2 regions of the Dethiothermospora halolimnae genome follow, and region 2 is predicted to be linked to the other one. Evidence: riboswitches for the same ligand, from Rfam matches in the RefSeq annotation. Region 2 holds a riboswitch; the other holds the start of a gene.
The links. Region 2 has a riboswitch for S-adenosylmethionine ahead of V6137_RS04265 (methionine ABC transporter ATP-binding protein). Riboswitches for the same ligand answer to the same signal wherever they lie in the genome.

Region 1 (16,742 bases), on a different contig from region 2:
ATTTTCTATAAACATCTTACATAAATATGCCAGTTCATTATTTTTAATAGAAACTTTATAATAATCCTCTAAATCTTTTATAGTTTCTTTTATAAGGGATAATTCCCTATTATATTGAGAACTAAATTCTTGAAGATTTTTAAAAATAGATGTTTCCTCTCCTTTTTTTAGCTTATCAATTAAAAAGCTCATATGTAATATTATACCTAGTTTTACTTCATCCTTTACTTTTACCTTTAGTTTTTCTTCTATATTATCTATAACTATCCTTAACTTATTTATAATCTCCATTCCATCAATTAACGATAGATGCTCTGTCAAAGAGTTGCCGATTTCTTCTAACCTTCCCTCTCTATTTATGATATCTTTTAATACTTCAATCCCACTTCCCACTAATATATCTACTGCTGAAATAAAGGGTATGTCTTCTATATGAATTTCTACAGTTCCCACTATAGCAAGAATTCTATTGTCTTTTTTATAATTATTTATTTTATTTATAAATTCCCTTCTACTTAAAATATCTAGTGTTATAATTTTTACGTTTTTTGAACTAGATATTTCCTTCTTAATAATTTCTTTTAACTTTTCAGAAGCCCCCTCTCCAGTAAAACAAGCTGATATAATAATATTTTCTTTAGCCTTAGTATTTTTTATTTCCTCATATGTGGATGTTTTTATATCAATACAGGATTTATATATTTCATTAAGTTCCCTTCCTAATATAGACTTCCTACAAGCCTCAATTACTGTAGCTGTGCTAACCATATCTATGGTTTTAACCACTTTACCCGTTTCTTCATAAATCATATTGCCAAAATTAGTTAGAGACCCCATATCAACCAACAATAATATTCCTTTATTATTGTCTAATTCTACTACCTTTTTCTTTACAATTTCATACATTGTTTCTGTTTTCATACTAAGGGGCATATCAAATGAAATAGCATGGGTAGTTCCAACTAAATTATTTGCTACATTAGTCATACTGGTAGCCGTACTATCTCCATGCATAACTACTATAACATTAACCCTCTCATCGGTTTTAGAATCTATCCTATAGGGATTCGATGATAAAAACATGGCTAAGTAACCAATCTCATCTAATGGAGTCTCTATATTAAATATTTTGTCTATTTCTTTTGTTATCTCCATAGCGATAAAGAACTCATTCGTATAATTTACTCGAATAAAATTTAACTTTGGATGATATATTTTATCTCCATTCTTAATTCTTTGTATACTTCTTTGAAGATGCAAAGCTAATCCAAAGTATATTTTTTCATCGTATTCTTTATTTAACTTATCACCTGCATATTTTAATAATTTTTCTACTAAATCTATTATTTTCTCATCTACAACTTTAACTATTTCATCTTTTCTAAATCTATTGGGTAAGTTATTTATATATTTTCTAAAGTAATTTTCAATATCTACATTTAGAATATCATTAATTTGATTTTCTTCCATACCAGAGCTTTTTAAACTTTCTAACTTTTGTTCTATTAAATCATAGAAATACTCTCCATCTTTATAATTATCTTTTCTTAATAAGTTACTCTTTTCTTTATAATAAAATTTAAAAACTTCTTGATTACTTCCTATTATTTTGTCTATATCTTTTCTATAGTGTTTAATACTCATTAATCCCTTTTTAACATGGGAAGGTATATCCAACTGGGTTATTAATATATATTCTTGCCTATTAGACTTATAAGCTAGAAAAGCCTTGGCACAGGATAGCTGTATATCACTTTGTAGCTGTCCAATATTATTTGGACAATTATATAATAATAATGATATTAATGAATTTCTATTTATGTATATACTATTTCCTACCCTTTTTGATTCTTCCTTTATAAAGAATTTTATAATATTATACCTTTCATTAATACTCCTCTCCCTCAATGGGGGTAATGTTATAGTCATTGGAATTCTTCTTGTAAATGTTTTCAATAAATATGACTCTGGCTTTTCTGTTGTGGCGGCTATTATATGCACATCTACATTAACAACTTTCTCTGTTTCTCCAAGGGGTCTATAATATCCTTTATCTATATAAAGAAATAACATTTCTTGACCTTGGTGAGATAGTCTATGGATTTCATCTAAAAATAATATGCCTCCGTGGGCCTTTTTCATTAATCCTTCTTTGTCCTTATCAGCTCCTGTATATGCCCCCTTTTTCACACCAAAAATTTGTCCTATTAAAAGTTGAGGATTATCGGTATAATCGGCACAATTAAATCTAATAAAGGGAGACCCTTCACTTATAACCCCAGATTTTTTTGAAAATAAATACATCATTTCTGCAAACATAGATTTCCCCACACCGGTTTCACCTAAAATTAATGTATGTAGCCCCTTAGGTGGATAAAGAATAGCTGCCTTGGCCTGCTGAATAGGTATATGGAGACTTTCATTATCTTCAACCAATTTCTCTAATGTATGCTCTATTTTTTCATCTTTCCTTTCTTCTCTTCTTACTATATTTTTCTTTGTTTTATAAAGTACAGGTCTCCCTTTTATTTTTTCTACTACTCCTTCTTTATATAATGTGTTTAGGTATCTACTAATATTAGATCTATCAATGCATAGTTTCTTCCCTATTTCCTTTGCTGATATTCCCCTTTTAAATTCTTTTTCCATCATTACTAACACTTCATATACTTCCTCTTTCTTCTTCATTGTGTCCCCCCTAAGTAATGATCATCTGTTTAAGTATTCTATAATTTCTTTGATATTCCTTTTTTATTAAAGGGAAAGAACTATAATTTTCCTTTACTCCATTTAGGTTAAGTTATAATATTTATAATAAGCTAATATACTATTTTGTTATCAAAAACATCAATAAGTCCTACGTTCCTAATTCTTTGATATAATTCTTCTTTATCCGTTGTATATAGTCCTCTGCTTTTCATTCTTTCAAAATAATCCGCCCCTGCAAACGTAAATTTCATTTTGTCTCCATCTTTACCATTCATAATTTTATTAGAATAGGATATCATATCTCCTATTACTGTGGTACTGGGCAGTTTCAGTAAAGATGTGCCAATAGATTTTCTTACTCCATTATATCCCGCCAAATACCCCGTTGTTATAGCTTCTGTATGACCTATATAAAAACCACTTTTTTCCCCTGCAACAAATAAATTATCTACTCCTATTACTTTCATAAAGTCATCCCTAGGTGCAGCAGAAAAATGTCTTATGGAGTTTCCTATCCCTGCCGAGTAAGGGTCTTTAAATCTAACCCTTTCAAAACCTTTAATTTTCCTCAACTTATCCAAGGGATAGAAGGGTGCCATTACTTTTCCCTCACCAGTATCAATAACAATAATATTTTTACTGAAATCATCTATGGCATACTGTCTACAAACTTTTATATCTAATTTTTTACTATTTATTTCTTTCTTAGGAAGTGGAACTATTAAAACTCCATCTTTATTTAACTTTTTTTGTAAGTCATCACTTAAAGTTTTCTTTAGTATTTTTATTGAGCCACTAAATGAACCATATGTTCCATCCTTCCTTTTTCCTACCATATCTTTAATTCCCAACTTTTCAGTAATACTAACCCTACCTCCATATGTAGGACATCTTAATACACACATTACACATCCATTACCATATTTATAACAATTTGATATTGGTCCTGTAGATCCCGTGGTTTCGATAAAACTATCTCCATAAATCCTTTTTTTATTATCTAAAATTATGTAGTTTATTCTATCATCTTTAATGTCAGCATCTACAGCCTTTGTTTCAAATAGTATATCTATACCCATTTCTGATAATTTTGACCTCACAGCACTTTCCACATAGTCTATATCATATGTACTGGCATGTTTATGTCCTGGGAAATTTATTTCCTTATGTCTAGCATACTTATCTGTTATTTCAAATAACTCCCTTCCCCCTAACAATATACATTCTTCAGTAGCCGTATATCTACCATTATTCCTCATTACTCCCCCTACATTACCAAGTCCCAATAATAGATCTGTTCTTTCTATTAATGTAACCTCTGCTCCAGCTTTCTTGGCGCTTATTGCCGCTGCACATCCGGCCCATCCACCACCTATAACCACGATCTTAGCCATTTTAAAGTCTCCTTTCTTTTTTTGCTCTATAAGATACATATTAATATTTAGCTTTGTCCTATGACTTTTATAAGGAGTTTATATACCCTCTATGGCAAAACCAGCATCCCTTTTTCTTTTAAAGTTTATAAAATAACATATCAAAAACAGTAAAAAACTATCTACCTCATGAGGTAGATAGTTTTTTACTGTTTTTGTACTTATTTTGCTAATTCATGTATGGCAGCTGCATATATCTTAGCCGTTTCAATTAGTTTTTCTATTTCCACATATTCATTCGCTTGATGTTCCACTTTTTCTTGTCCAGGGAATATTGGTCCAAATGCAACACAGTTATCCATAGAGCGGGCATATGTACCTCCTCCTGTTGATATGGGTTCAGAATTTAGTCCAGTTTCCTTTTCATAAACTTTTCTTAATGTTTTTATTAAAAAATGGTCCTTTGGAACATATAATGAATCTAGATAGTCAAACTCTTTATACTCTAGATTATATTTCTTTGCCTTTTCTTTTAAATCACCAACAACTTTTTCTTTATCTTTGGTTACTGGTATCCTTATATCCACCGATATTTCATCGCCATTATTTGTTACATTTATTTTTCCAATATTAATTGTTATTTTTCCTGATGGTTCGTCTTCACAATTTCCAAATATGTTTTTCCCATTATAATCTTCTCCTATAACTTCTGCAATAAATCTCACTGCATCTGATTTAACTCCCATATTATTAAGTGCAATGCATAATCTACTTATTGCATTTATTCCATGATTGGGTTTAGATGCATGGGCTCCCTTTCCATATACAATTATTGATTTATTCTCTTTTTTATAATCAAAACCTAGATTTTTAAGTTCGACTTCAAGTTCATCTAGTTTTATATCATCATAAATTATCCTATCGGGAACAGCATTAAAGGCATTTCCACCTTTTAATGTTATTTCACTGTTATTACTTGATTTTAAATGTAGTTGTAACAAACCTTTTTCTGCATAAATCATGGGAAAATCTGAATCGGGAGTAAAACCAAAACTAGGTACTTCTTCATTTTCCATGTATTTAGTTATTCCCCCCCAAAGATTTTCTTCATCGGTTCCAAATATAAATCTTATCCTTTTGTTTGGTTTAAAACCTGTATTAAGTAATGCCTTTACGGCATATATACATGCTAACATAGGTCCTTTATCATCTTGGGTTCCTCTGCCATACATCCTTCCATCTTCTATTACTGCTCCAAAGGGAGGATAGTTCCAGTTATCTTCTTCTCCTGCAGGAACCACATCTAAATGGCCTAATATAGCTAACATTTCATCCCCTTCACCTGTTTCAGCATATCCGTAATAGCCATCTCCATAATATGTAGTAAAACCTAGGTTCTTGCAAATATCTAGTGTTTTTACAAGGGACTTATCTATCTCTTCTCCGAAGGGATAATTTTCATTACCTTCAGCCTTTACACTGGGAATTTTTACAACCTCGGCTAAAGAACTTAATAATTGATCCTTCATATTGTCTATTTTGTTTTTATAATCCATAATAAACCTCCTATTAATAAAATAGTTATATATACTTATTCTTTACCCTTTCCTACTTCCTTAAACTTTTCTGCAATGTTTTTTAGATTATTGATATAATCACTAGCTAATGGGTCTAATTTTACTGTTTCCCCATTTATTTCATTAGCTATGATTTTAGCTTGACTATCATCAAATTCAGCTTGATAGAAAACAAATTTAATATTATTTGTTTTGGCTATATTTATAATATCCTTCAATCTTTTAGCAGTGGCTTCTTTGCCTTCATCCTCTATAACTAACATGTTTAATCCATAATCATCTGCAAAATATCCAAATGATGGATGATATGCAATGATGGTCTTTTTCTTTACACCTTTAAGTGTACCTTTAATTTCTTGATCCACACCTTTTAGCTTATCTATGTACTCATTAGCATTTTTTTCATAAGTAGCTCTATTATCAGAATCTAATTTAATCAATTCATCTCTAATAACTTCAATCATAACCTGAACCCGTTTCGGAGATAACCATATATGGGGGTCTCTTCCTTTATGATCGTGGTCATGATCATCATCATGATCTTCGCTAGTACCTTCACCTTCAATATAACGATCTGGGTATTTTTTAGATACCTTCTCCTCAAGCGCTATCACTTTTAAATTCTTATTTAAATCCTTTATCTTAGGCAATATATTTGCCTTTTCAGTAGGCACACCTATTGAAAAATATAATGACGCATCACTAAAATCTTTTATTTCCTTTGGTGTTGGTTGATAATTTGCAGGGCTATTTCCAGGGGGGATCATAGTAACTACATTTACTAAGTCTCCACCTACCGCTTTAACAAATGTTTTCTGGGGAACTATAGATACTGCTATTGTTGGTCTCTTTTGTTCTTGTTCATTTACCACATCTTCATTACATCCTACAAATGAAATCAATATTATTAATGTAATTATCATTATCTTAGTTTTTTTCATAGTTTCCTCCCATTAGTTTTCTTTTCTATTTTATTGTATCAATTAAAAATAATTAGTCAATATATGTATATATAACGATTATTTCCTTATATCCCTTTTCTATTCAGCATATTTACTCTATGTATGTATTATATACCCATATATTATTTTTTAATAGACTTATGATGAAAATAGTAATTATATTGTACATAATTATAAGGGCTAGATATATCTAGCCCATTAATTTATTAAATATTTTCTAATAAACTTAAATACCTCTAAATATTAATTATTTTTGTAGTTTTTTATAGATTAAGTAGGAATATAAAAATAATCCCACTATTAATAATATAACTAATACTGATGTTATTAAGGAATAAATAACACTATTTATAAATATACCTACTATAAAGACTAATCCTAACACTATAAATCCAAACCCTCCAACTCTATGGGTTTTCTTCCAAACTCTTTCATTTGCTAAAGTCCAGGGAGTCTTTATTCCTACAAAATAATTATGTCTAAACTGCCCCATGTAATTACCTATAACTATAAATAATATACCAACTACTAGTTTTACTATCAAACCAATATTCAAGTCATATCCTAGGGCGATAAACACAGATATCCAATGAATTATGATAAGTACAACTATAGTAATTAGTTTTATAATCTTATAAGCGTTACCATGTTTCTCATAAGAGTCCCTCTTTGGATCAATCTTAGGAATTACTAAAAACATAGTATACAATACTATAGGTAATGCTGCTGTTATAAAAACAAACCATTTACCAGCATAGTCATCTACTTCCCCTTTAAAATTCCAGTGTATTGCTATAGTATCTGGTAAATATTTATAAACTATAGCAGTGGCTATCAAAGACAATATTGATAATATTAGTATACCTTTATTCTTCTTCACTTCCATCTCCCCTTTCCATAAAATCAAATGTCCATTTTATTATTTGTTGAAATGCTGTAGTATTAATAGAATATATAACATTCTGACCTTTCTTTTCCCTTAATACTAATTCAGCATTAGTTAAAATATTTAAATGATGACTTATTGATGGTTTACTTATTTCAAAATAATCTGCTATTTCTCCTGCAGTTAAATCCTTATCATTCAGTAGTTGTAACATTTTTCTTCTATTTGGATCTGCTAGAGCTTTAAATGCTTTATTCAATTAATTCATCTCCTCCTTTTTAGACATTTAGATAATTGTCTAATTATTTAAATGTATGATACCACCCCATCTTTTTAATGTCAAGTCTATGGGTAAAAATCCATTTATATTTATAATTACAAAGTAGTATGAAGATATTTTATGGTGGTTATTAGGTATGGGCAGAGTGTAAGGTACAGGGATTTGGTAATAAAAAAGTTTTTGTGCTGACTCCAGTGTAAATAGTTTCTACATAGACATTATAAAATAGCTGAGGGATTACAACCTCCCCCAGCCAATTATAATTTAACTATTTAAATCTATTTTCTTTATTATATTTCCTTCTAAATCCTTAATTTCAAATATATCATTATCAAGTATTCCATATGAATTTGGATTATTCTCCTTTGGTAATGTTATGGATCCAGGATTGATAATGTATATATTCTCTAGTTTTTTAGCCACTGGAATATGGGTATGCCCATGGATTAATACATCTCCTTCGGACAAATTAGGTAGATTATCTTTATTGTATATATGACCATGGGTTAAAAATAACCTTCTACTGTTATGTAATATTATTGAGTAATCTCCCATCATTGGATAATCAATAACCATTTGATCAACTTCACTATCACAATTTCCCCTAACTGCAATTATTTTATCCTTATGTTGATTAAGCAAAAGAGCCACTTCTTTAGGATTATATTCCTTTGGTAATGGATTTCTAGGGCCATGATATAGGGCATCTCCCAGTAGAACTATATAATCACAATCCTCTTCTTTAAACTTCTCTAAGGCTTCATTTAAATAATATATAGACCCATGAATATCTGATATAAAAAATAGTTTCAAACTTATCATTCCTTTCCTCTCTATAATAAATAACATATATATTGTATCTATTATAGAAAATTTCTACAACAGTAATTCAGCAATTTGTACTGTATTTGTTGCAGCTCCTTTTCTTATATTGTCAGCACAAATCCATAAATTTAGACCCTTATCTAGGCTAAAATCCCGTCTTATACGTCCTACATATATATCATCCTTCCCTTCTATTTTTAATGGTGTAGGATATTTGTTTTCTTTAATATTATCCATTAACTTTATCCCCTCCACGTTATCAAGTAAATTATATACCTCTGTTAATTCAAACTGATTTCTAAGTTCTATATTTGTAGATACACAATGTCCATATTTCACGGGCATCCTTACAGCTGTTGCTGTTACCTTTAAGTCATAGTTATTAAGTATCTTTTTTGTTTCTTCTACCATCTTTATCTCTTCTTTTGTATATCCATTATCCATAAATACATCAATATGGGGAATACAATTATATGCTATGGGATGAGGATAAGTTTTATTGGGTATTCCTTCAATCCCCCTTTCTAAATCACTAATTCCATTAACTCCTGATCCTGATACCGATTGATATGTGGAATATACAACCCTTTCTATTCCGTACTTATCATCTAATACTTTAAGGGGTACAACCACTTGTATTGTTGAGCAATTAGGATTAGCTATGATCCCATTATGCTTTTTTATCTCTTCCCTATTAACTTCTGGTACGATTAAAGGAACATTTTTATCCATCCTCCAAGCACTACTATTATCTACAACTATTGCTCCATTATCTCTAGCTATAGGAGCATATTTTTTACTTATTTCTCCCCCTGCCGAGAACAATGCTATATCTATGTTATAATTAAAAGATTTTTCATCTAACTTCTCAACACTATAATATTTATCTCTAAACTTTATCTTCTCTCCACTGGATTTTTCTGAAGCAAATAGATAAAGATTTTTTATTGGAAACTTCCTTTCTTCTAATATTTCTAGAAAAGTTCTTCCAACCATTCCAGTAGCTCCAACTATAGCTAAATTAACTGACACAAAAATCCCTCCTTAAAGATTGAAAGTTTTTACAAATTCATTTACTATTTTAAATTTATATTCTTTTTTTATAATATAGGATAGGCTAACCTCAGAATTTGTTATTTGATTAAACTCTACTTTGTTATTAATAAATATTTCAAACACCTTATCTAATGTGTCCAATTGGGTGTTTATTCCTGTTCCAACCAATGAAATCCTAACATCGTCACAATTTTTATTTATTTTAAGACCTTTAAACCTATGTCTCAGTTCATCTTCTATCCTATTTATTAATATTCTATTATCACTTTTGCATAAAAAAGTCATTGATAAAGTATTGTTCTTAGATAATACTTTATTTATTATATTAATCTCTAAGGTATACTTTTTAAAAAGCCTTAGTATCTTGGATACTTCCTTAGAATTATTAGGTATGTTATCTATGGATATAGTAAATATGTCATCACTTACTACTAATCCGGTTATATTATTTTCCTCTAACATATTCCTACCTCCTATATAAGTTCCTTTTTTTTCTTTACAACTTAATCCAACATATATAGGAACATTATATTTCTTAGCCAAAATCACAGCCCTCTTTTCCAATACCTTTGCCCCTAGATCAGCCATTTCTATCATCTGATTATAATCTATATAATTTATTCTTTTGGCTTCTGTATATAATCTAGGATCTATTTTATACACACCATCAACATCTGTATATATTTCACATAAACAAGATAGCTTTGAAGCTAGGGCCACAGCAGTGGTATCAGAGCCTCCCCTACCTAATGTTGTTATATCTCCATTTTTATTAACCCCTTGGAATCCTGCTATTATAACTATTTTTCCATTATTTAAGTGTTTTTTTACTTTATCCATATTAATATCCGAAATTTTATTTTTGGTGTGGATACCGGTGGTTTCTATTCCTACTTGATACCCTGTTAGTGAAATAGCATCGTAACCGTATTCCTTTAAAGTCATAGCTAATAGAGCTATAGTTTGTTGTTCGCCAGTTGATAGTAAAACATCTAATTCCCTTAAAGACGGAGTTTTAGAAATCTCTCTCGCCATATTTATTAATTTATCCGTTGTATTTCCCATAGCCGATACAACAACTACAATATCCTTACCTTTATTTTTTTCCCTTATTATCCCCCTAGCTACCCCTTTAATTTTATTTATATTACCTACAGATGTTCCGCCATATTTCTGAACAACTATATTCAAGCTCTATCCCTCCAATCTCTTTATATTTCTTCTATCCTTAAATAAAAACAATCCTTTATCATGTTATCAGTAGTATCTAATAAATCAATCAATTGATTTCCTTCTATAATTTCAGTTAGTATTATGACATCTCCATCATTAATAATAGTTTCATACTCAATATCAATTTCACTGATTTTTTCATTTATATCCGATGGTGTATATAAATCATTTGGTGTTAATCTAATATAATATTTTCCTTCAAATACCTTATTTTCATCTAAATCAAGATTTTTTTCTATATTAATCCTATCTAATTTATAAGAACCATTTAATATGTCTATAATGTCTGATACCACTGCATTGGCTGTTGGTTCTTTACCTGCTCCCTTACCATAAAACTTCAAATCTCCCACAACATTTCCCTTTATGGACACCACATTATAAGCATCTTTTACTGTAGCATACTGGGAATCTTTATTAATGAGAACTGGTTCAACCGAAGCCAATATATTAGTATCTGAAACCTTCGCCTTTCCTAGTACTTTTACGGCAAAATTTCTACTTTTAAATGCATCTATATCTTTAGTTATTAAATTAGATATACCTCTACACTTTATTTTAGATACATTTGTATTATTTTTAAATCCAATAGAAGATAATATACTTAATTTTCTAGCAACGTCATATCCCTCTATATCATCAGTAGGATCTGCTTCGGCATACCCTAAATCTTGAGCTAGTTTGAGAGCTTTATCAAAATCTAATCCTTCCTCATACATTTTAGTTAGTATAAAGTTTGTAGTACCATTTAATATACCTGTGATTTCATCTATATCATTAGTATTTAAACTTTGCTTAAGGGGCTTTATAATTGGAATTCCTCCTCCAACACTTGCTTCAAATAAAAATCCCTTTCCTGTTCTATTAGATATATCTAAAAATTCTTCTAAGTATAGAGCTACCACTGCTTTGTTAGCAGTAATCACATGTTTATTTTTATTCAATGCAGTCTTAATATACTTATAAGCATCACCTATACCCCCCAAAACTTCAACAACTATATCTATATCATCATCATTTAAAATTTCCTCTGGGTCTGTGGTCAAAACACTTTCTCCTACTAAGAGTTTCCTCTCTTTAGATAGATTTCTTACTAATATTTTTTTAACATTAAGTTCCTCCCCTAATACTTTCTTAAAGTATTCATTTCTGTCTTTTATAATTTCATACACCCCAGTTCCAACAGTTCCCAATCCTAAAAGGCCTATATTAGCCACTTAAAACTCCTCCTTTTTTATTTAATATACAATGGTAAATCCAGTTTATAATCAATAGGTTATAATGGGCTTTCCACTTGACAACAGGTTTGTCACCTAAAAAATAATTTTTAGGTTTACATGGATAAGCTCCATTTTTAATGTCCCTATCATATTCATTATATAACGTATATCTATCATATTCACCATGTCCCGTCATAAAAATCCTACTATTATCTTTATTGGTTACTAGATATACCCCTGATTCATCTGATTTAGACAATATGTCTAAATCTTTTACTTTATCTATATCTTCACTCTTTAGATAGAAAAATCTTGAATGGGGTACTAAAAACTCATCATCAAATCCTGTTAATAGTTTGTTTCTTTTATCAACTATATAATGTTTAAATACTCCAAATATTTTTTTACTCAAATCACGCTTAGGTATATCATAGTGATAATACAACCCAGCTAAAGCTCCCCAGCATATATGTATGGTAGTTTTTATATTTGTTTTTGAATACTCCATTATATTTACTAACTCATCCCAGTAACTCACTTGTTCAAAGGGAAATTTTTCTAATGGAGCCCCCGTTATTATCATACCATCGTATTTGTTCTTTTTTATATCTTTAAAACTCTTATAATTTTCTTTCAAGTAATTTATATCACAATTCTTAGGTCTATAGCTTTCCATAAATAGAAAATCTATTTTTACTTTAAAGGGAACATTATTAAAGATATTTAAAAATTGGTTTTCAGTTTCTATTTTTTTAGGCATTAAATTTACTATTAATATTTTTATCATATACATCTACCCCACTTAGATTTTTTCTAGTGCCCTTTCGAAGTCATAAACTATATCTTCTATTCCTTCAATCCCCACAGAAACCCTTATCATGTCCTCCGTTACTAGAGATTCCTCTAGCTGGGCTTTACTTAGTTGTCTATGGGTAGTAGTTGCTGGATGTAACACAGATGTTCTAGCATCCCCTAAATGGATAACTAAAGATACCAGTTCTAATTCTTCTATAAACTCTATTGCTTTTTTCTTCCCTCCCTTTATTCCAAATGTTAACATACCACTACAGCCCTTTTTTAAGTATTTATTGGCTAATTCATAGTTTATGTTTCCTTTAAGTTTAGGATAGTTAACCCATGCTACTTTAGGATGAGACTCTAGATATTTAGCAAGCTTTAAAGCATTTTCACTGTGCTTTTCCATTCTTAAATGTAAAGTTTCCACTCCTAAGTTTAGTAAAAAGCTATTAAATGGACTTAATGAAGAGCCCATATCCCTTAAAAGTTGTACCCTAGCTTTTACTATATAGGCTTGTTCCTTAAACTCTTTTATATAACTAATACCGTGATAACTTGGATCTGGATCAACTAACTCATTAAACTTACCATTATCCCAATTAAAGTTTCCTCCATCTACTATTACTCCACCTACACTGGTAGCATGGCCATCTATATATTTAGTTGCAGAATGAATCACTATATTTGCCCCATATTTAAATGGATTACATAGATATGGAGTTGGGAATGTGTTATCTACTATAAAAGGAACCTCTAACTTTTTAGCTACATTACTAAATTTTTCAAAATCTAATACATTTAGTGATGGATTACTTATTGTCTCAGCAAACAAGGTCTTTGTATTATTCCTTCCATAACTTAATATTTCTTTTTCACTAAGATTTGGATCTATAAATGTAACATCTATACCCATCTTTTTTAGCGTAGTGGAAAATAGAGTATGGGTTCCTCCATAAAGGTTTGAAGAAGCTATAATATGCTCTCCTGATTTACATATGTTTAATATTGAAATCAATGTGGCTGCCTGACCTGAAGCCGTTGCAAGGGCCCCTACTCCCCCTTCTAATTGAGCTATCTTTTCCTCAAAGGCAGATATTGTAGGATTACTTATTCTAGAATACATATGTCCTTCTTCTTTTAAATCAAATATATCAGCCAAATGATTTGGATCTTCATATTTGTAAGTGGTACTTTGAACAATGGGAGTTATTCTAGGTTCTCCAACTTTAGGTTTATATCCCCCTTGAACACAGATGGTATCATTAATATAGTTTCTACTCATATACAGCACTCCTTTATTTTTAATAATAAAAAAACACCCCCTAAAGATAAGAAGTGTTTTATATAGACTCAATCTATAAAAATCTCTTATCTTTCAACCAATAGTTGCAGGATTTAGCACATTTCCAATCTTTAGATTGGCTGTTGCCGGGTTTCATCGGGCCAGTCCCTCCACCTCTCTGGATAAGAATAAATATTTAATTATAAAAAATCCCCTTAAAGCATCGTTAAGGGGATTTTTAACCGTCCTCCTTATCGATGTTAGCAGAACCACCTTACTTAATCAAGTAGGTTGGTGTAGGGTCAACGAGCTAACTCTCTACCCTATCTCCTAATAAGGATATCCAATTTGTTGCTAATAACAATATCATATAGTAATTTCTTTGTCAACAATTTTTTATTTATTTTCTATTAGCAGGTTCTATATTTACATTTTTACCTTTGATTTTATTTCTATTCATTACATTAATAACTTCTCTTCCACTATCTTCTGGAACCTCAACAAAGGTATATTTATCAAATATATCGACAGCTCCGATTAATTCTCCTTTAAGTCCTGTTTCACCTGCTATTGCTCCTACGATATCCCCTGGTCTTATCTTATCTTTTTTACCTACATTTACAAAAAGACGTACCATACCGGGTTCTGCTCCTGTATCTCCAAAATCAGCCTCTGGAGAATCGGAATTTTTATCAGTTCTATCTGTTAATAATTTTAATAGAGCAGCAGCAATATCAATTGATGCATAATCTTCATCAATAAACTTTTCTATTAGATTAACTTCTTTAGTTAGTTTTTCTTTGCTTATAATATTTTTAACTTGGTTTAACACTATCTCACTTTTAGCTTCCTCCACATCACTTGCTGATGGTGGATTCTGTCTTCTAATTTTAGTTTTAGTATACTTTTGTATATCTTTTAGTTTATATATTTCTTTACCTACAGCGAAGGTAAATGCCTTACCTGTCCTTCCTGCTCTTCCCGTTCTACCAATTCTGTGTACATAATATTCTTCATCTTGGGGAACGTCAAAGTTAAATACTACTTCCACATCATCCACATCTATACCTCTAGCTGCAACATCTGTGGCAACAAGCACTTCGACATTACCATTTCTAAAACTATTCATTACCCTATCTCTTTGACGTTGTCTCATATCTCCATGTAACTTATCTGCAAAGTACCCTCTGCCTTGTAGTTTTATTACAAGTTCATCAACTTTTCTCTTTGTATTACAAAATACTAAACTTAACTTAGGGCTATACATATCCATTAAACGGGTAAGAACCTCTAACTTATCTCTTTGTTTAATATCGAAATAATATTGTTCAATGCTAGGTACTGTTAACTTTTTATGGACCACTTTAATTTTTTTAGGGTTCTTTTGATATTTATTGGCGATTTTTAATATCCCCTTGGGCATAGTAGCTGAAAATAATACCGTTTGTCTTTCCTTTGGAGTACCTTGTAGTATTGTTTCAATATCATCTATAAATCCCATATTAAGCATTTCGTCTGCTTCATCTAATATAACCATTTTTAAATTACCCATCTTTAAAGTACCACGGCGCATATGATCCATAACTCTTCCAGGAGTTCCTATAACTATATGAACTCCTTTTTTAAGAGCTTTTATTTGTCTATTTATAGGCTGCCCTCCGTATACAGGAAGTATATTTATACCTTTAATAAATTTAGATATTCTTCTTATCTCCTCTGATACCTGTATAGCCAACTCCCTTGTTGGACATAAGATTAAAGATTGTACCGTTTTATTACTTGCATCAATTCTTTCTAATGTAGGTATTCCAAAGGCAGCAGTTTTTCCTGTTCCAGTCTGTGCCTGACCAATAACGTCCTTTCCATCCATTAAATAAGGAATAGATTTAGTCTGAATAGGACTAGCCTCTTCAAACCCCATGTCCTTTACAGCTTTTTTAATTTCATCCGAAATATTAAGTTTTTCAAATCTTATTCTTTCCATTAACTTTCTCCTCTCTCGCTTACATTATGATATTATTATTTCCACATAACAATTGTCTTATCATCGTCTTCGATTGTAATAAATGGAAATTTCCCCAAAATTCTGGTCATGGTTGCATTATAGGGGGCAAATTGAACTTCAGTCTAAGTCTTAGTTTTAGTTTGAGTTTCAGTTTTAGTCTTAGATTTAGTATATAAATCATTTGCATCCTATAATACAACCATAATCCCACCTGATTAGGCTATATATTCCAATTTCCACCAACAAAAAAACTGTAAATGAACACTTTCCATTTACAGCTTTACCATCTAATAATTGTTATGTGTCTGAATCATTATATACCATTTAGCCAATATAAACAAGGGATATATGAGATTTAAGTAAATAAACTTATGTTAAATTTCAATCTTATAGTGCATTTAGCACAAAAAACTATGTTAATTTTGTGTCAGCCCAATATGTTTTTACATTTGATGCTATGATAGATTATAAGTAGGATTGATAATAAAATAACGAGGAGGGCATTTATGAAGTATAAAAATTTATTTTCTAAAGGA
Region 2 (16,742 bases):
AATTGAGATGTTATGTCAAATATCATTTTCCCACTCCTCAATAATTCAAATATGTTCAAAAAAATTTTCGACTATTTCAAAAAAATTTTCGACTATTTCAAAAAGCATTTTACATTTTGCCATCGTTTTAATACATATCAATGTATTATTTTTATAATGTGTGTTGAAAATCCTTCAAAAAGAAAAAAGTAGTAAAATTGCTACTTTTCGTTATTATAAATCCATATCATTTAATATATATCTTAATTTCTTCAATTCTTCTGTTGTAACAGTTTCTTTTTTCCTTTTTTAATGTTTAAAATTATATTTTTTAACAGTACTTTCTATAATTAAAAACCTTTTTTATGTACAATCTCATCAATTTTTTTTATTTCTTTATCGTTGAGATCATATATTTGGTATATAATTTTATCAATTCTTGTTTCTAATAATTTTCTATTATTTTCATCACTCTCAACAAGTATTAAATCCACTAATTCAATTATTTCATTCATCCTATCTTTAGTCAATAAAACAGGTGTCTCTTTTAATGGAGTTTGATACAATTCTAAAGCCTCACCTTTTCTTTTTCCCCTATAATAAAACCATATGTAATACAATTTAGAATTCAATATCGCTAATAAATACTTTAACTCTATACTATTATCTTTAGGTGTTATATAATACACATCTGCACTTGAATACCACAGGTTATCATTATATGCAAAAGTATTTAATTTATTTCTTTGAGGAGCTATTATTTTTTCTCCTCTAAATATTTTTTCGTTTCGCCCCCATTGTAAATGAAAAAACTCTATAGACCCTTTTTTTACTTCTCTTCGCTGAGACAATATAGGATAATATTTACGAAAATGTTTTTCTAAATTAGGAAATTTATCGCCAATATTTTTTAATTTTCTATCTATGTAAATTATTTTCTTATCAGTGTTAATATTTGACTTATACCTTGAAATATCTGAATTTTTATAAAAAGGTTTTAATAATTCTTTTTCTTGTATTTGAAAGTTTTTTTCTCTTATTTCATCTTCATTCAATACAAAAATACCTTCACCTTTTCTACCTTTTACTCCAAATTTATTAATATGTCTATTTGACAATTTATCTGCACCAGATACAATCCCTTGATTCACATTGCAAATTTCACCAATTTTTATTCCTTTAGAAATCTTATTTAAAATAGAATTCAAATAACTGTCTGACCCTTCTATAATTCTCATATATGCTTCTTCACCATCAAATAGACTAGTCTTGTCTTTTATAAAATAATCAGTTTCGTCATCTATGTTTTCTAATATTTTTTTCAAATTTCTATTGTCTGCATACCCCTCTTTTTTCACATTAACTATTTCAGTATCTAAGTTTTCTTTCAAGCAACCTTTTTCTAATAATGTAATTAAGTTATGTTGACCTAACGCAGATTCAAATATTCTTAATTCATTAAAGTTAAGTAATTTCAAAACATTAGTCCTATTCTTAAAATCTAACCTTAAAGTTGTTGCTCCATTTGCAGTAGTATAATAGTTGGTTGTAATAAATTCTATAATTCCTCCTTCTCTACAGATATCAATTCCCTTATGAAAAAAGAAATAAAATAAATCCATCTTACCTTTATAGTACTTTTTGCCAAAACTAGTATTAGCAATTGGTCTAAATATCTCTTTGTTCCCCTTTTCCCCTACATAAGGTGGATTACCAATAACAATATCAAATCCACCTTTTTCCTTAAATACTCTTGGGAAATTTAGTTTCCATAAAAAATATCTATGAGTATTGTCCATTTTTAAATAATTATAAATATCATATATTTTTGCCTTTGATGTCTTCGCTATAATAGATACAATATGTTCCTCTATTTTTCTTTTTAAAGTCAATTTATTCTTTTTAGTGTGTGTCTTAAAAAAATCTTTTTCCATTTTAATTAACTTTAATATATTTTCACTATTTATGTCTATATCATTCATATCTATTCCTTCTATTTCATCTATCAAACTGTTTCCCCAACATATATTATAGTTCAAGTTTGGTAAAGGGGTAGGATTTTTCTTTACATCCTTTTCATCAATAATCAAAGTTAAGTTTAATCTCAGCTTTGCTATATCAACTGCGGATGGTTGAATGTCTACACCAAAAATAGAATTTTCTATTGTTTCCAATTTTAATTGATAATTACTTTTATCTGGTGAAATACTTTTTCTTATTTTTACTATATCTATAACCATAGCTAAAAGAAAAGCTCCTGATCCTACTGCTGGGTCTATAACTGTTATAGTTTGTAACGCTTTTTCAACTTTTTCTTGAAATTGAAAACTATATTCATCTATTGGAAAATCATTATAACATTCATTAATAAATTTTTTTATAAAATTATAATCTTTATCACATTCATTAACTAAATAATTAATAAGACTTTCTTGGCACATATAATGAACAATTTCTTTAGGAGTATAAAAAGACCCTGTATCTTTTCTCTCTTTGACATCTAATAATCTCTGAAAAATTTCCCCTAACATCTCAGGGTCTATGCCTACATCTATTTCAATTGGATCATTCTCATTTACAGTAAAATTATAAGTATCTAAAATATCCAAAAGACCTGTATTGCTATCATTTGAAAAATAACTATTATTAATAATAACATCATATTTACCTATCGTATCAAATAAATCCCCATTTAAAAAAGGTACTTTACAGTCTAACTCTTTAGAAAATAACACCCTCGCACTATCATTTAAGCTTCGAAATAATTTAGCAAGAAAATCAGTATAAAAATTCTGCTCTTTTTCTATAACAAGATTAAATTGATTCCTTATATAATTTTTATCTCCATTGCCCCACTGCTCTTTTTTTCCTACTCCTAACCAACCTCTTTTTTGTAAAAAATATAAAAATAAAATTTGTCCTAAAAATTTCTTACAAAACCTTTCTTCAATACTTGCATCTAAAAAAGATATATGTATAGTTTCTTTTAATTCTAAATATTTCTCTTTATATTGATTAAAAAAATCTTTTGTAACCTTTTCAACACTAAATACATCTTGAATATCCTCTAATGTGGGATTGTGATTATCATCCTTAAATATATATCTTAGCTGTTCTTTTACAGTATGATTTGGTTCATTTTCACCTACTAAGTATGAGTATCTTTTAGCTGGAGTTAACTTCAAGTCAATCCCATTCTCTGTAAGAGTGTAATCTAACCTCACAAAAGACAGCCTCCAACTTGGCTCATCTTCTGTATAAAATGCTACAACGGCTGCATCCAAATTATTATTATCTAAAACTTTAGAAATAAAATTTCTTTGCATACTTCTTGCTCTATCTACACTTGTATTTCTTTTTAATTCCACTGTCATTACGATCAAATCATTATCTTCATTATCTGTATATTTAGCAATAATATAATAAGCTTTTATATGATCTTCATATTCTTTCCATATATCTGTGTGTCTAGCTTCTTTAAGCATTTCTGGTTCATTTAAAAAATCTCTTGTGAATTTTCTAAAACGTTTAATATTGAATTTATTATCAAATGTCTCTTTCAAAATACTTATTTTTGCAGTATTCATCTATCCTCTATCCCCCTTTTTTAAGTATGATGACAGTATAACCTTCATATCTCCTGATAAATTTACCTTCTTCTTTATCTTACGTTCTTCAAAATATTTTTCTGGAACTATTTCCTTTATTTCATAGAAAATTTTTACTGGATCATTCATACCTTTAGTTTGTTTTAAAACTTCTTTTGAAATACTTGCTGGTATATTTCCTTCTTCCCATATCTTTTTCATTTTCTTTATTAATGTCTCTTGGTTATCTGTAAAGGCTTTACATTTTGAAATAGCTTTTAAAAGTTTTATTACTTTTGCATCATTTCCTGTCTTTGAAGATTTTTCTGTAATAATTTCCTTCTCTTCCGTAAGAGCTATTTCAAAACCTAATTTATTTAGTTCTAAATGTTCAAAATAAACTTTTGGAGTTTTTACTTTTTTTTCATTGGGAGTTACCTCTAAATATTTCATTGCCTGTAAGAAATATATTTCTTTTGAATCTTTACTATCTCCCATAAAAAACTTTTTAAGCCCACCTTTTCTTAAAAATGTAACTGTCTTATCATTTGAAATATCATCTAGTATTCTTCCACTTTTAGACTTCTGAGGTAATCTTTTTATTCTTTCATATAAGTTTTCATCATTGTCTCGAATTTCTCTAATAATGTTTAAGTATTTTAATTCAGATTCTTCATCATTTTCTTCTGCTTCGAGGGTTTCTTTACTATTTAACTTTTTATAAAGATTATGTGATGAAACTTCCTCATCATCTGATAAATACTTAAAATCCTCTCCTAAAGTATCATGAAATGATTGTATCTTTAGTATGATATTTTCTTCTAACGGTAAATGAGCATTAGCTTGAGCTGTTGGAAAAAAGTTAAATACATATATTTTATCATGTTTAGTTCCAACTCTGTTTATACGTCCTACCCTCTGCATTATTTTTGTTGGATTCCATGGTAAATCATAGTTTATAAGGACATTACTCCTATGAAGATTTTTTCCCTCAGCTAATACATCTGTTGTAACTAAAAAATCAATATCATTTTTCTTTTCATATACATAATCAGGATTATAATTTGCCTCTATCTCCTGCCTTACTGTCCTAGAACCTTGTCCACTATAAACCAATACCCTTTTTGGATAATAGTTTTCCAAATAAGCTCCAACATAATCTGCTGTTTCCTTTGATTCTGTAAATATAATGATTTTTTTATCTTTTATCTTTTCATTATTTTCTAGTTCATATAGAAACTGTTCTTTTTTTGGGTCTTCTATAATCTCTTCCCACTCATCTTCAAGTTCCTTTAATATATTTAAATCATGTTTTATTGAAGGTATAAACTCTTTATTAAAAGATTTTATAGAATAGTATTGGACAATATCTTCTTCAACTAATTCCATAAGTTTTTCATCATCACCATTATCTAAAAGATCATATACATCAACTTTTTTACTAATATAAACTTCTCCATCTAAGCACATTTTTAAGAACTTTTCATAGGATTTTATAAATCTATTTAAAGTCTTTTTAAATGCTTCAAAACTACTTTCAAGTCTTTTAATTAAAATAGACTTCATAAAACCTGACATATTCCTTTGAGATACTAAAAGTGATGCTACTTCTTTTGTAATATCTTTTAAGTAAGTCAGTGGTTTATATCTTGCATATTTAAGTTTTTGAATACACGATATTGTATGATTAAATACAGTTTCTATATGGTCGTCATAACTATAAACAATTTTGTCTGGATCACCTAACTCTGGAAATTTAAGTCCCTGCTTTTCTAAATCATCTTTATAGTATTCCATAATCTCTTTTCTAGTTCTTCTAATCATTACATTTCTAAGGACTTGATCTCTAATAATTTCTGAGTTGGCTTTTAATGTTTCTGAATAGTCTTGTGTCCCTTTATCTAATTTTTTTAATTTTCTATCTAATTTACTAAAAAATCCTTCTATATTTTTATTGTTTGGTATAATGGTACTATTGTTTTTGGGTTGAAATAAATAGATCTGATTAGCTATATCACTAGAATAATTGTTTTGTGGTGTAGCAGTTATTAAAATAACTTTCTTGTTATAGCAAATTTGATGGAGTTTTTGGAAACTCTCAGTCTTTTCATTTCTAAATCTATGGGCTTCATCAATAAAAACATATTTAACATTTTTTATTAAATCATTATCTTCAAGAATACTATCTAATTTTCCTAATGATTCAACCTTAGCTGCCACTTCAAATTGTTGTAATGTCCTTTCCCAGTACTCTTTAAGAACTGGAGGACATATAATTAACTTTCTTCCTCTCAATCTTTGTGCTAACATTGCACATATGAAAGTTTTACCAAGACCCACTACATCAGCTATAAAAACACCATTATAGGCTTTTAGTATTTTTTTAGCTTGTATTACAGCATCTGTTTGATATTTAAGTTTCATAAAACCATCAGGAAGTATCTCTTCCCAAGTTTCATTTTTATCTTCATTAATTTCTTCCTTGAAATATTCATATAATGTTTTTAGAAAAAGTTCATAAGGTGTAATATCTTCTCTAATCCATGTCTTTTCATTTACTGTTTCTATATATTCATCAGAAATATCTACAGAACGTTCCCAAAGTTCTTCAAATTTATTTAATGCAAATTCAACATCTCTACTATCTTTTAATTCAACATTAAACTCAAGATTATTTACAAGACCTGATTTTGAAAAGTTACTTGAACCTGTTATGACTGTTCCATATTGATCTGGAACTTTCTCCATATCCTTTCGCATAATATAGACCTTGGCATGAATTGGTGCATCAGGATATACTCTCATTTCTATTTTCCCAGTTTGAAGCCATTTAATAAAAGTTTTAACACCTTTTTCTACCCTGTAACTATCTTCTGAATTCTGCATTTCTTCAGCTACATCATCTGAAAATTCCTTCTTTACTTCTTTATGTGACATTTCAAAAGACATTTGTTCTTCCTTAGATTTTTGAATAATTTGTACAGTTTTTCCATCTACGTTTAGTCCTACTAAAACTCTTATTTTCTCAACATCTTTCATTGCTGGATACATTAAATGAAATCCACTTGTCCTAAAATATCCAACAAGCATATCATAAAATTGTGTATTTGACTTTAGAATCTTATTAAATCGATCATAAAGATTCCTTTCTGGTTCATTTGTAAAAAAGGTTAAATCATTATGAACTCCCAATATATTGCCCCCTTTACTATCTAGACTCAATTATTTCTAATATTTTACTTAAAACTCCTAATCTCCTTTTTCCACATTTTTGTTTTAATACAGTTGTATAATCTCCATTCTTAATGATTTTTGGTTTATTATATTCTATTAATTTTTTTGTATTCTTTATAAGTAACTCTTCTGATATTTCATCATTCCAGTAACCATCAATCAGTTCATTAATCACTTTAGATACTTCAAGTTGACTTTTATAAAACATTTTAATTTCCAATCATGCATCACCTTCTTTTTGTATTTAAAAGATATCATTTTTATATTTTAATTATACTCTTATTGGTTACATATGGCAATGTTATTGTTGAAGTTTCTCCTTTATGCACTAAAAAAGCACCTACCCTTTATTGATAGATGCTCTTTGTATTTCATATAAATTAGCATAAATATTCTAAACTCTTGTTCTATAAACAATAAATTATAATGCTATATCTATACGAAATCATCAAAAAACCTTTTAAATAGCTCGTTACATTATTGGGGTATAACATCTAATTGAGACATATCAAAATAATTATTATTATCATCAATACCCACATTTACTTTCTTTCCAACATTTGAAGTCACAACATGGTCTAATAATTTAGATGAAATCCTACATTTTTTATTTTCTAATAACACATATTCATAAATATCAAAATAAATACAACGCTTCAAGTCATAAATAAAAATTTTCACCTCTAGAGTTGTTCCTAAATATTCACTACCTGTTACATATGTCCCACATCCACCTGGATATCTATCGTCATATTTAGGCTGTTCATTTTTCTTTATTTGCTGAGTCACATATGTTATTTTGTTTACATTTTTTTCAATTTCTACAATTCTACCTTTTAAAATATCCATATTTACATCCTCCTAGCTAATTTTTAATTTACTCAAATTTTACAACAAAAAAATTAGCTTGTCACAGAATGCTTTTTTCAAAAAATCCTATTCCCATATATAGTTTCCAGAAGATCATCAATGTGCTTGAAACAAATTGGAATCAGTTCACTTATAATTTTCTGTAAATATTCAATAGAAATTTTGTAATCATAAATCAATAACGTATCCAATAATACTTCATATAATTTTTTTTGTAATTTATTTTTTACACTATATAATCTTATATCACATGTCTCCCTAAAATATCCTCTACTTATTTTTTCACGAAAAAACCTATATTCTGATTCTTTTTCAAATGAATTAATTATTTCTTTAGTACTATATCCCTTATTTTTTTTCTTTTGAATATTCTTCAAATATTTACGAACTATTGTCTTAGATTGTCGTTTGAACTTAGAGTTACTTAAATAAATTTCCCTAAAATACACCTTTCTATCAAAAATAGCATTAACATCAGCATTTCGTAAGCCATATTGAGAAAATATTTTTATTATTTCTTTTGTTTTTTCCAACTTATCACTGTAATTATCAACTTTACTTTCTTCTGTTATAATTTTTTTTTGTTCTTTTATTGAAACCATCTCTTCTTTCTTTACTCTATAAATATCTCTTGGAGATGCAAAAAATTCAGGTTCATCCTTTTGTTCTTCTTCTAACTTTTTAAAAATATTAATATAATTACCATAATCATTCCTTTTTTCTAAAAAAGAAACAAAAATAGACACCGCATCTTTCAATTCTGTATTAAATTTTCTATTCTTTTTAAATCTTATTAGAGATTTTTTATATTCTTTTAGATATAATTCTATACGTCTTGTCACATCAATTTTTTCTTTGTAATTAAAGTTTTCTATCGTAATTACCCAGTAATTAAATATTTGTAATAAAATATCTGCAACATAATCTACCACATAGCTAAGATTTGACAAAACTTTTTCTCCTTTTAATATCTCTAATTCATCTATACAGCCCTTTATTAACGTTTTTACCTCCAATGGTGTTTTTCTAATTAAATATCTTTTCTTATTTTTATATAAATCCAAATCTTGACTAAATTCACTTTTTGAAGGCTTTTCTATATAGAAAAACTCGTATGACCTTTCTTCTGTTTTATTCTTTATGCTATCAATAGAAATCTTTGACAGATTAGAAATCAATTTATTTCCAATAAATTCTCCTTCATCTTTTAATGAAAACATGTGATCTATAAATTTTGAAATATCTTTTTCATCAAATTTTTCAATAGGAAAATATTCTAAAACTTTATTTTCAAATGAAAAAACTTCTAGTTTTCCACTGCAATTAAAATATTTCAACCAATTTTGCACATTTTTTATATGACTATCTTTCTTATCTAAGTAATAATCATACTCTTTTTGAGACAAACTTTGTTCATCTTTTCCTTCAAGAATATAATTTTTAACATACTCTTCTATATCAAATTCTTCTATATTCATAAATTCTCCTCCTTTTGAAGTTAAACCAATAATGATTATAAAACTTATTTATATCATTTCAAAATCAATCTATTATCTATATTATCTTTTAGCATAACATAAACAATAAATAGCATCGACTATTGAAATACTATATTATTTACATGACCTTGTAAAAATGTTCCTATTTAATTTTCCAAATATTTAAATTTTATGTACTATAAAAAGCATCTACCTAAGCAGATGCTTTTATTATACATATTTATAAGTATTTATTTTTTTCAATATATAAGGTAACTATAAACCATTCATTTATTTGCTAATAGCTGAATCGTTTATGGTTATTTTTTCAATGTTTAATTTTTCTTGCATCAATTCAGTCACAGCTCGAATAATACAGTTTAATAATGAAGATTTGTGGCACTTAGTTGAGCTTCCAGCATCTAACTCGTCATAGATTGTATAATATATGGTTCCACCTTTTGAAAAAACAACTGTATCACTGTAAGCTTTATAATAATACTTACTAGGTATTCTTTTTTTATTAACTCCTCTATCTTTAAAAAATACATATGACTGCCATTCAGCCAAAGAATTTTGACATGCAGATAAAGAATTTTTTAGAATAAAGATATATTCTGATAACTGTTCATCTGATAGTTGATCTTTGATTTCCCTAATCTGTTTTATTGCTTCATTTATTAAATTTGCAGCTTCATATGTCACAATATTACACATATATTCTCTTTTTGCCCATCTAGTTGGATTATCCTCGAAAAATAAATTTTTAATATGTCTTTGTATTGTCTCTGCTTGTGGTTTAGGAGTTAAGTGGTTTCCTTCGCCATTTATCGACTTTAAACATCGTTTGGCATATTTAATCCATATTGATCTTTCTTTTCCATCTATAACAGAATCTATTAAAGTTTTTTTATAATATGGATCCTTACATTTTTCTTTAATAATTGCTATCGCCTCTTCTTCTCGCTTCTTAAGCCCAATTACTTTATCAAAGAGTGCACAAACGATTCTATCATACTTATCATTATGTTTTTGTACTTCTTGATCCTCAAGCTCATAGTCATTTTTATTGGGTATTTCTGGCAATATCGTTCCCAATTGCTCTCGCAATCTAATATCAAACACAGTATTTCCTTCAAGAACATTTTTTTGTTTAAGAAAGTTAATAATAGTATCAAACTTTTTAGTTAAATTTTTATCTCCTGTTGGATGTATACAATTATCCACATCTGATAACACAGGAACACTTAAAGGTGTTGTTGTTCTAATACAAATTTCAAAAGATTTACCAAACATAGGTTCTAACTCATCATAAATTTGTTTAAGTAGATGATCTGTCATACCTTTCTCATCAAATATAAAAATATTTATATCTGGGTTGTACTTAGTAAAACTTCTTTGAAGTTTATCAGGCACATCAAAGACTCCCCTTGTATCTATTAATATAATACGTTTTAATTCATATTTTCTTAATACCTTTTTAAACTTTTTCGATGCCTTTAATTCAATTTCTATGTCAAATAATTTATTATAAATCAAATTTTCCTCAAACAATTTACAATAAAACAGTATCTTTTGATTTTCATTTTCACATTTTTCTAGCTCTACCAATTTGATAAGATGTTTTTGAATTCTCTTTATATATTTTTTTATCCATGTTTTTAATTCCTCTATATCATCAATTTGATTTATAAACTCCTCTATACCTTCAAAATCTTTTTCACTACTAACTTCATCAAATGCTTTTTTAAATGATTCTAATTCAAATTTTACTTTATCTTCAGTTCTTGTTAAATAATTTTCAAATATATAATTCACTTTAGGAATAAATTTATAAGTATTATCTTTATCATAATTTATAACATATATAATATTAGTTTTAGTCTTGCCATTAATATTATCCTTGTGAATATATGTTCCAATTTCTTTATCTTGTATACACGTACTAATAATTCTTGACTTTCCTATTGTTGATCGTCCCATAAAATTTAGAACATATGTATCCTTGTCCATAACCTCTTCCCCCTTTATTTTTATATTTGAACATATAATTCAATGCCTTAATTTAATAGATTTTAAAAATATATATTAAATTAAACCTTTTAATTTGTTTATTTCTACATTTTTCACTTAAATCCCTTCAACAGTTTGTATTTTCTTATCAATTATTACTTTAATTTTCTGCATAAAAACAAAATATATTGATTCAAAACATCTATCTTACAAAATAACCCACTAGATATACCTTTATTAATTCAGTCTACTGATTCTTCCCTACTGTTAATTAATATATAATTTCATTAATCCTTCTTATAATCTGTTCTTTTTTTATTTTTTTCATTTTAAATTATACCCAAACACAATAAAAAACACCTATTCCCATAGATGCCCCTTACTCTATCTGAATATATTCTAATTTTCCTTAGTCTCTACACCACAATCTTAAAAGGCAAGTAGGTAGCTCAAACAGTTAATTTGTGTTTACGGACACCTACATGGGGTGCTGTACCATCTATCATAGCTACTTTAAGTTTTGGTACAACTACACCATCAATGGAGCCGTTATCTGATGAACAGTGATGATATTCGATATCATAACCTTTGTTTAGCATCTCTTTTCCAATACTCTTCATTAAAGATGATTTCCCTGTACCTGGTCCACCCTTTAATATAAATATCCTATTTGCATCCTTCTCTATAATATTATCATAATATGAATAGAAACCCTTTGAAGTATTTCCCCCTGGAAAAACCCTTTTAATTTTACTAGACACAATAATCAACTCCTTATTATTTGATATTCATTCTCGTTTTCATATTCTATCTAGTATATATATTATGATTTTTAATATATACATGTGTTTGTCCCATACTTTTTTATTCTAGATGTTTTTTTACTAAAAATTAAGTTTATTTATCACCAAATACTAGTATGAAATCATTTCTAAAAAAAATCTATTGACATTTGTTTTAGTTATAAGTATAATGTTAAGCAACAAATAAATACAGAACTCTTATCAAGAGAGGCGGAGGGATCTGGCCCTATGAAGCCCAGCAACCGGTGTTAATACACAAGGTGCTAATTCCAGCGGTATATGTATACCGAAAGATGAGAGAGGAATAATCGCACGTGAACCTCTTTCATTTAGAAAGTGGTTTTTCTTTTTTTTGAAAAGAAAAACCTATTGGAAGGGGTATTTCTATATCTAAAATGTTTTAGTACATTAATCTATTAAAGGGGTGGTGGTCTAATTGATAAAAGTAAATAATTTAACCAAAGTATTTAGAAATGATGATAGTGAGTTTTATGCTCTTAAAAATATAAATCTTAATATAAAAGAGAATGAGATATTTGGAATAATTGGTTTAAGTGGGGCTGGAAAATCAACACTTATTAGGACCTTTAACCGTCTTGAAGAACCTACCAGCGGAAATATAATTTTAGAAGGTAATGATATAACAAAATTTAATAAAAAGGAACTTAGAAACATGAGAAAAAAAACAGGTATGATTTTTCAACATTTCAATCTTTTAAGTTCTAGAACCGTTGCAGATAATGTGGCTTTACCCTTAGAACTTTCTGGACATAAAAAAAGTGAAATAAAGGGAAGGGTTAAGGAATTATTATCCGTTGTTGATTTGTCTGATAAGGAAAACTCTTATCCGTCACAGTTGAGTGGTGGTCAAAAACAAAGAGTGGCAATTGCAAGATCTCTAGCCAATAAACCTGATTTATTACTGTGTGATGAAGCCACATCAGCCCTTGATCCTCAGACAACAAAATCCATACTAAATCTTTTAAGAAAAGTAAAAAATGAATTTGGATTAACCATAGTTCTTATCACTCATCAAATGGAGGTAATAAAGGAAATCTGTGATAGAGTAGCCATTATTGAAGATGGTGAGATCATAGAACTTAATACAGTTGAGGAAATATTCTCTAATCCAAAAACAGAAACCGGCAAAAGTTTTGTTTCTAATATAAATCACAGTATTAAAGAAGAGCTTAATTTCCCAAAGGAGCCAAATTCTAAGGTGATTAGATTAAAATATGTTGGAGATGTATCTAAAAGACCTATTATTTCTCAAATAATAAGAAAGTTTGATATAGATGTTAATATTTTATCTGGAAATATCGATGAACTTATGACCACAAGCATTGGAAATTTGATTATACAAATATTTGGAGACAATGAAAAAATTAAAACTGTCACTGAATGGTTAAAAACTGAAAATATAAGGTTGGAGGTGATTTGGAATGGATAATTTTATCGACCTTTTACTACCGCCATTTCTAGAAACTATATACATGGTATTTGCTTCAACTCTTGCTTCATTACTTATAGGTTTTCCTTTAGGAATATTACTAGTAATCACCGAAAAAAATGGCATATGGCAAAAACCAAAACTTAATTATATCTTAGGAACAATAGTCAATGTAAGTAGATCATTTCCATTTATTATTTTAATGATTTTGGTTTTCCCTATTTCCAAGTTGATTGTTGGCACTACAATCGGCACGACTGCAAGTATTGTCCCCTTATCTATAGCAGCCTGTCCCTTTGTTGCAAGGGTTATAGAAAGTTCCTTAAAGGAAGTGGATAAGGGTATAGTAGAATCTGTATCAGCCATGGGTGCCAGTGTTCCAGAAATAGTTTTCAAAGTGTTAATACCTGAAGCAATGCCATCATTAGTTTTAGGTACTACCCTAACAATAATAAACTTAATAAGTTATTCTGCCATGGCTGGAGCCATAGGGGGAGGAGGCCTTGGTGATTTAGCAATACGTTATGGGTTTTACCGTTTTCAAACTGATGTTATGATTGCATCTGTTATTTTAATAATTTTGCTTGTTCAAACTGTACAGTTAACAGGTAATAAAGTTGCAAAAATAGTAAACAAAAAATAATTTAGGAGGTTATGTGAATGAAAAAAACAATTATTACTGTATTGATTATTAGTATTTTAGGAACACTTATTCTAAGTGCATGTGGAAAAAAGGAAGCTGAAAGTCAAGTATTAAAGATTGGTGCAACTCCAGTTCCCCACTCAGAACTTCTAAACCTTATAAAGGATGATTTAAAGGAACAAGGTATCGATTTAAAAATTATTGAGTTTACTGACTATGTTAAACCCAACTTAGCTTTAGCTGAAGGAGAAATAGATGCTAACTTCTTCCAACACGTACCTTACATGGAGAGTTTCGCAGAAAATAAAGGTATTGATATTATATCCCTTGGAACGGTTCATGTTGAACCATTGGGTGTTTATTCCAAAGATATAAAGTCAATCGAGGATCTAAAGGACGGAGCTAGTATCGCCATCCCCAATGACCCAACAAATGGGGGGAGAGCCCTTATCCTTCTTGAAAATAATGGATTAATTAAATTAAGTGAAGATTCAAGTCTTGAAGCAACTGAAAAAGATATTGTGGAAAATCCAAGAAACTTAAAATTTAAAGCACTGGAAGCGGCTCAAATTCCGAGGGTTATGGGAGATGTTGATGCTGCTATTATAAATGGTAACTATGCTCTTGAAGCTGAATTAGTACCTACAGAAGATGCTATTTTACTTGAAGATAAGGATTCTCCATATGCTAATATAATTGCAATAAGACCTGAAGATAAGGATAACACTAAACTTAAAACTTTACTTGATACTTTACAATCTGAAGAAGTTAAGAAATATATAGAAGAAAATTATAATGGTGGTGTTATTCCAGCATTTTAATAGAAAAGTAAGGGCTAATTAGCTCTTACCTTTCTTTCCATGCTCAAGAGCAGATTTACTCTGTTTTAGGCATCTTTCATAACGTTTATCATACGATAAATCTTTTAATGTTTTTCCAATTTTAAATAATTCATTACAGAAGTTAACACCTTCCCCAGCTGTGGTTTTAGATACGACGGCTTCTTTAGGACGTGCCTTTAAAGCATCTGTAAAACCACGTCTAGCATGAGCAAAACAACCAACCAATGTGACATCCTCAACAGCATTATAGCCAGGATATCCGTCGATTTGAAGAAATCCCTTAAAGTCTTTGAGGAAATTCTTTGGATGCTTTTTAGCCCGAGAGGGCTGATATTCATACAAGAAAATCTGAGGTTCAAAAGTGCCAGTGCAATAAAGCCTCATATATGATTTGCTTGTAGGATATTTGCCAAAATGCTTTTGTTGACTTAACCTAAATTGTTCCTCATACCAATTTAATTTAGCTGTCAACTTGGACTTAGGTTCAAGAATTTGAGTGAAATGACGTCAGGAGTGGAACTGTAAACTCTTTGTTATACGATGGTCAAACTCGATCTAATAATAAATTTGTGGTTTTTTTCTTCCACTCCCCTTTTTCCTCAAAAATAATTTTACTAATTCTTTCTTTTTAAAATTTATTTTTCTTGCTTCTTTAGGGCATTTTTTTACACAAGCGAAGCAGTGTAAACATATTTCATTATTTATTCTAAGATTTTTTTCATCAATAGCCATTACAGGACATACATTTATACATATATCACACATATTACATCTTTCTTTATCAACAGTCGGTATCTTAGCAAATAACTTAGCACTATCCTTAGGCAATATTTTAGCTATTAATGGTAATTTACCTTCCAACTTTAATTCTGGAATGTTCTCTATATCACTTATATATTTTAATTTTTGTCTTATTTCTTTCCCAAATTGTTTTGCTTTTTTTAAGTCTCTTTCATCAGGTCTTCCTTTTGCTATTTTTAATTCGCCATTCGAAAATGAATGCTCACCTATAAATGATCCTGCTCCTACGACTCTAAAATCAACATCTTCTACTAATGTTCTTAATTGTTTAAGCGATATACCACTACCAATATTACCATAAACCGTTATCAAAATTATTGGCTGACCTTTTCCTCTAAGATTTTTCAATGTTTTTTCAATTATTTTGGGAATTTTTTCTTCATAGACTGGAACACCAATAATTAGAAGTTCATTATGTTTATTTATACTCAAATTGAAATTCTGACGTATATCTGTCTTAGTTAAGTTAATTGTATCTGTATTTTTTATTTTAAGTCCCTTTGATATTTCTTCAACTATCTTTTTAGTTGTGCCAGTCGGCGAAAAAATTATTCTTGTTAATCTATCTATTTGCATATTATCACCCTAAGTCCTTATTTTTTATAAATTCCTAAATGCATTTACACTATAGTGACTGTTAATTGTTAAGTTCGACTTTCGTATAACGGTCCAAGGCTTCCCGTCATTCTATAAATTTTATCATAGGATGATGGGAGGCCAGCTACATAACCAATATATAAAGGTATAAACTAAACCTATTCTACTATTCTTATAAATGACCTCTTAACTAATATTTAAACTCTTCATAAAAATCAAATAACCTCTTTTTATTATTTTCTGTGCAGAAATTATAGTTGTTTATTTTATCTTTAGTAATCCACTCAATATCTTCTATTTCATAATTAGGGTTTATACTTTCAGTATTCTCTAATCTACATGTAAGTACAATAATGACATACTGTGTATTCTCTTCTATATTTACATAAACCTTAAATATCTTTAAATCGTTAAGAAGGCATCAAATCTCTTCTTTAGCCTCTCT

Region 1: it holds a riboswitch for S-adenosylmethionine, as region 2 does, so the genes downstream of both, V6137_RS03285 (O-acetylhomoserine aminocarboxypropyltransferase/cysteine synthase family protein) here and V6137_RS04265 (methionine ABC transporter ATP-binding protein) in region 2, are expected to answer to the same signal.

What each region holds. Positions count from the first base shown of each region.
Region 1 covers NZ_JBAKFX010000005.1:43,994-60,735, forward strand. The annotation lists gene V6137_RS03230 (sigma-54-dependent transcriptional regulator) at 1-2,688, opposite strand, end outside; gene V6137_RS03235 (FAD-dependent oxidoreductase) at 2,820-4,103, opposite strand; gene pepV (dipeptidase PepV) at 4,304-5,638, opposite strand; gene V6137_RS03245 (metal ABC transporter solute-binding protein, Zn/Mn family) at 5,674-6,600, opposite strand; gene V6137_RS03250 (SdpI family protein) at 6,869-7,501, opposite strand; gene V6137_RS03255 (autorepressor SdpR family transcription factor) at 7,488-7,766, opposite strand; gene yfcE (phosphodiesterase) at 8,052-8,609, opposite strand; gene V6137_RS03265 (aspartate-semialdehyde dehydrogenase) at 8,664-9,644, opposite strand; gene V6137_RS03270 (aspartate kinase) at 9,657-10,859, opposite strand; gene V6137_RS03275 (homoserine dehydrogenase) at 10,880-12,118, opposite strand; gene V6137_RS03280 (homoserine O-acetyltransferase/O-succinyltransferase family protein) at 12,111-12,908, opposite strand; gene V6137_RS03285 (O-acetylhomoserine aminocarboxypropyltransferase/cysteine synthase family protein) at 12,924-14,201, opposite strand; SAM riboswitch class I at 14,285-14,390, opposite strand; SAM riboswitch class I at 14,450-14,541, opposite strand; gene V6137_RS03290 (DEAD/DEAH box helicase) at 14,602-16,185, opposite strand; gene V6137_RS03295 (oxidoreductase) at 16,713-16,742, shown strand, end outside.
Region 2 covers NZ_JBAKFX010000006.1:100,058-116,799, reverse strand. The annotation lists gene V6137_RS04305 (hypothetical protein) at 1-26, opposite strand, end outside; gene V6137_RS04300 (Eco57I restriction-modification methylase domain-containing protein) at 330-3,566, opposite strand; gene V6137_RS04295 (helicase-related protein) at 3,567-6,758, opposite strand; gene V6137_RS04290 (TIGR04540 family protein) at 6,775-7,008, opposite strand; gene V6137_RS04285 (hypothetical protein) at 7,278-7,649, opposite strand; gene V6137_RS04280 (hypothetical protein) at 7,727-9,148, opposite strand; gene V6137_RS04275 (hypothetical protein) at 9,440-11,161, opposite strand; gene V6137_RS04270 (P-loop domain-containing protein) at 11,611-11,922, opposite strand; SAM riboswitch class I at 12,160-12,264, shown strand; gene V6137_RS04265 (methionine ABC transporter ATP-binding protein) at 12,401-13,414, shown strand; gene V6137_RS04260 (methionine ABC transporter permease) at 13,407-14,057, shown strand; gene V6137_RS04255 (MetQ/NlpA family ABC transporter substrate-binding protein) at 14,075-14,878, shown strand; gene V6137_RS04250 (IS66 family transposase) at 14,897-15,370, opposite strand; gene V6137_RS04245 (EFR1 family ferrodoxin) at 15,455-16,276, opposite strand; gene V6137_RS04240 (NUDIX hydrolase) at 16,719-16,742, opposite strand, start outside.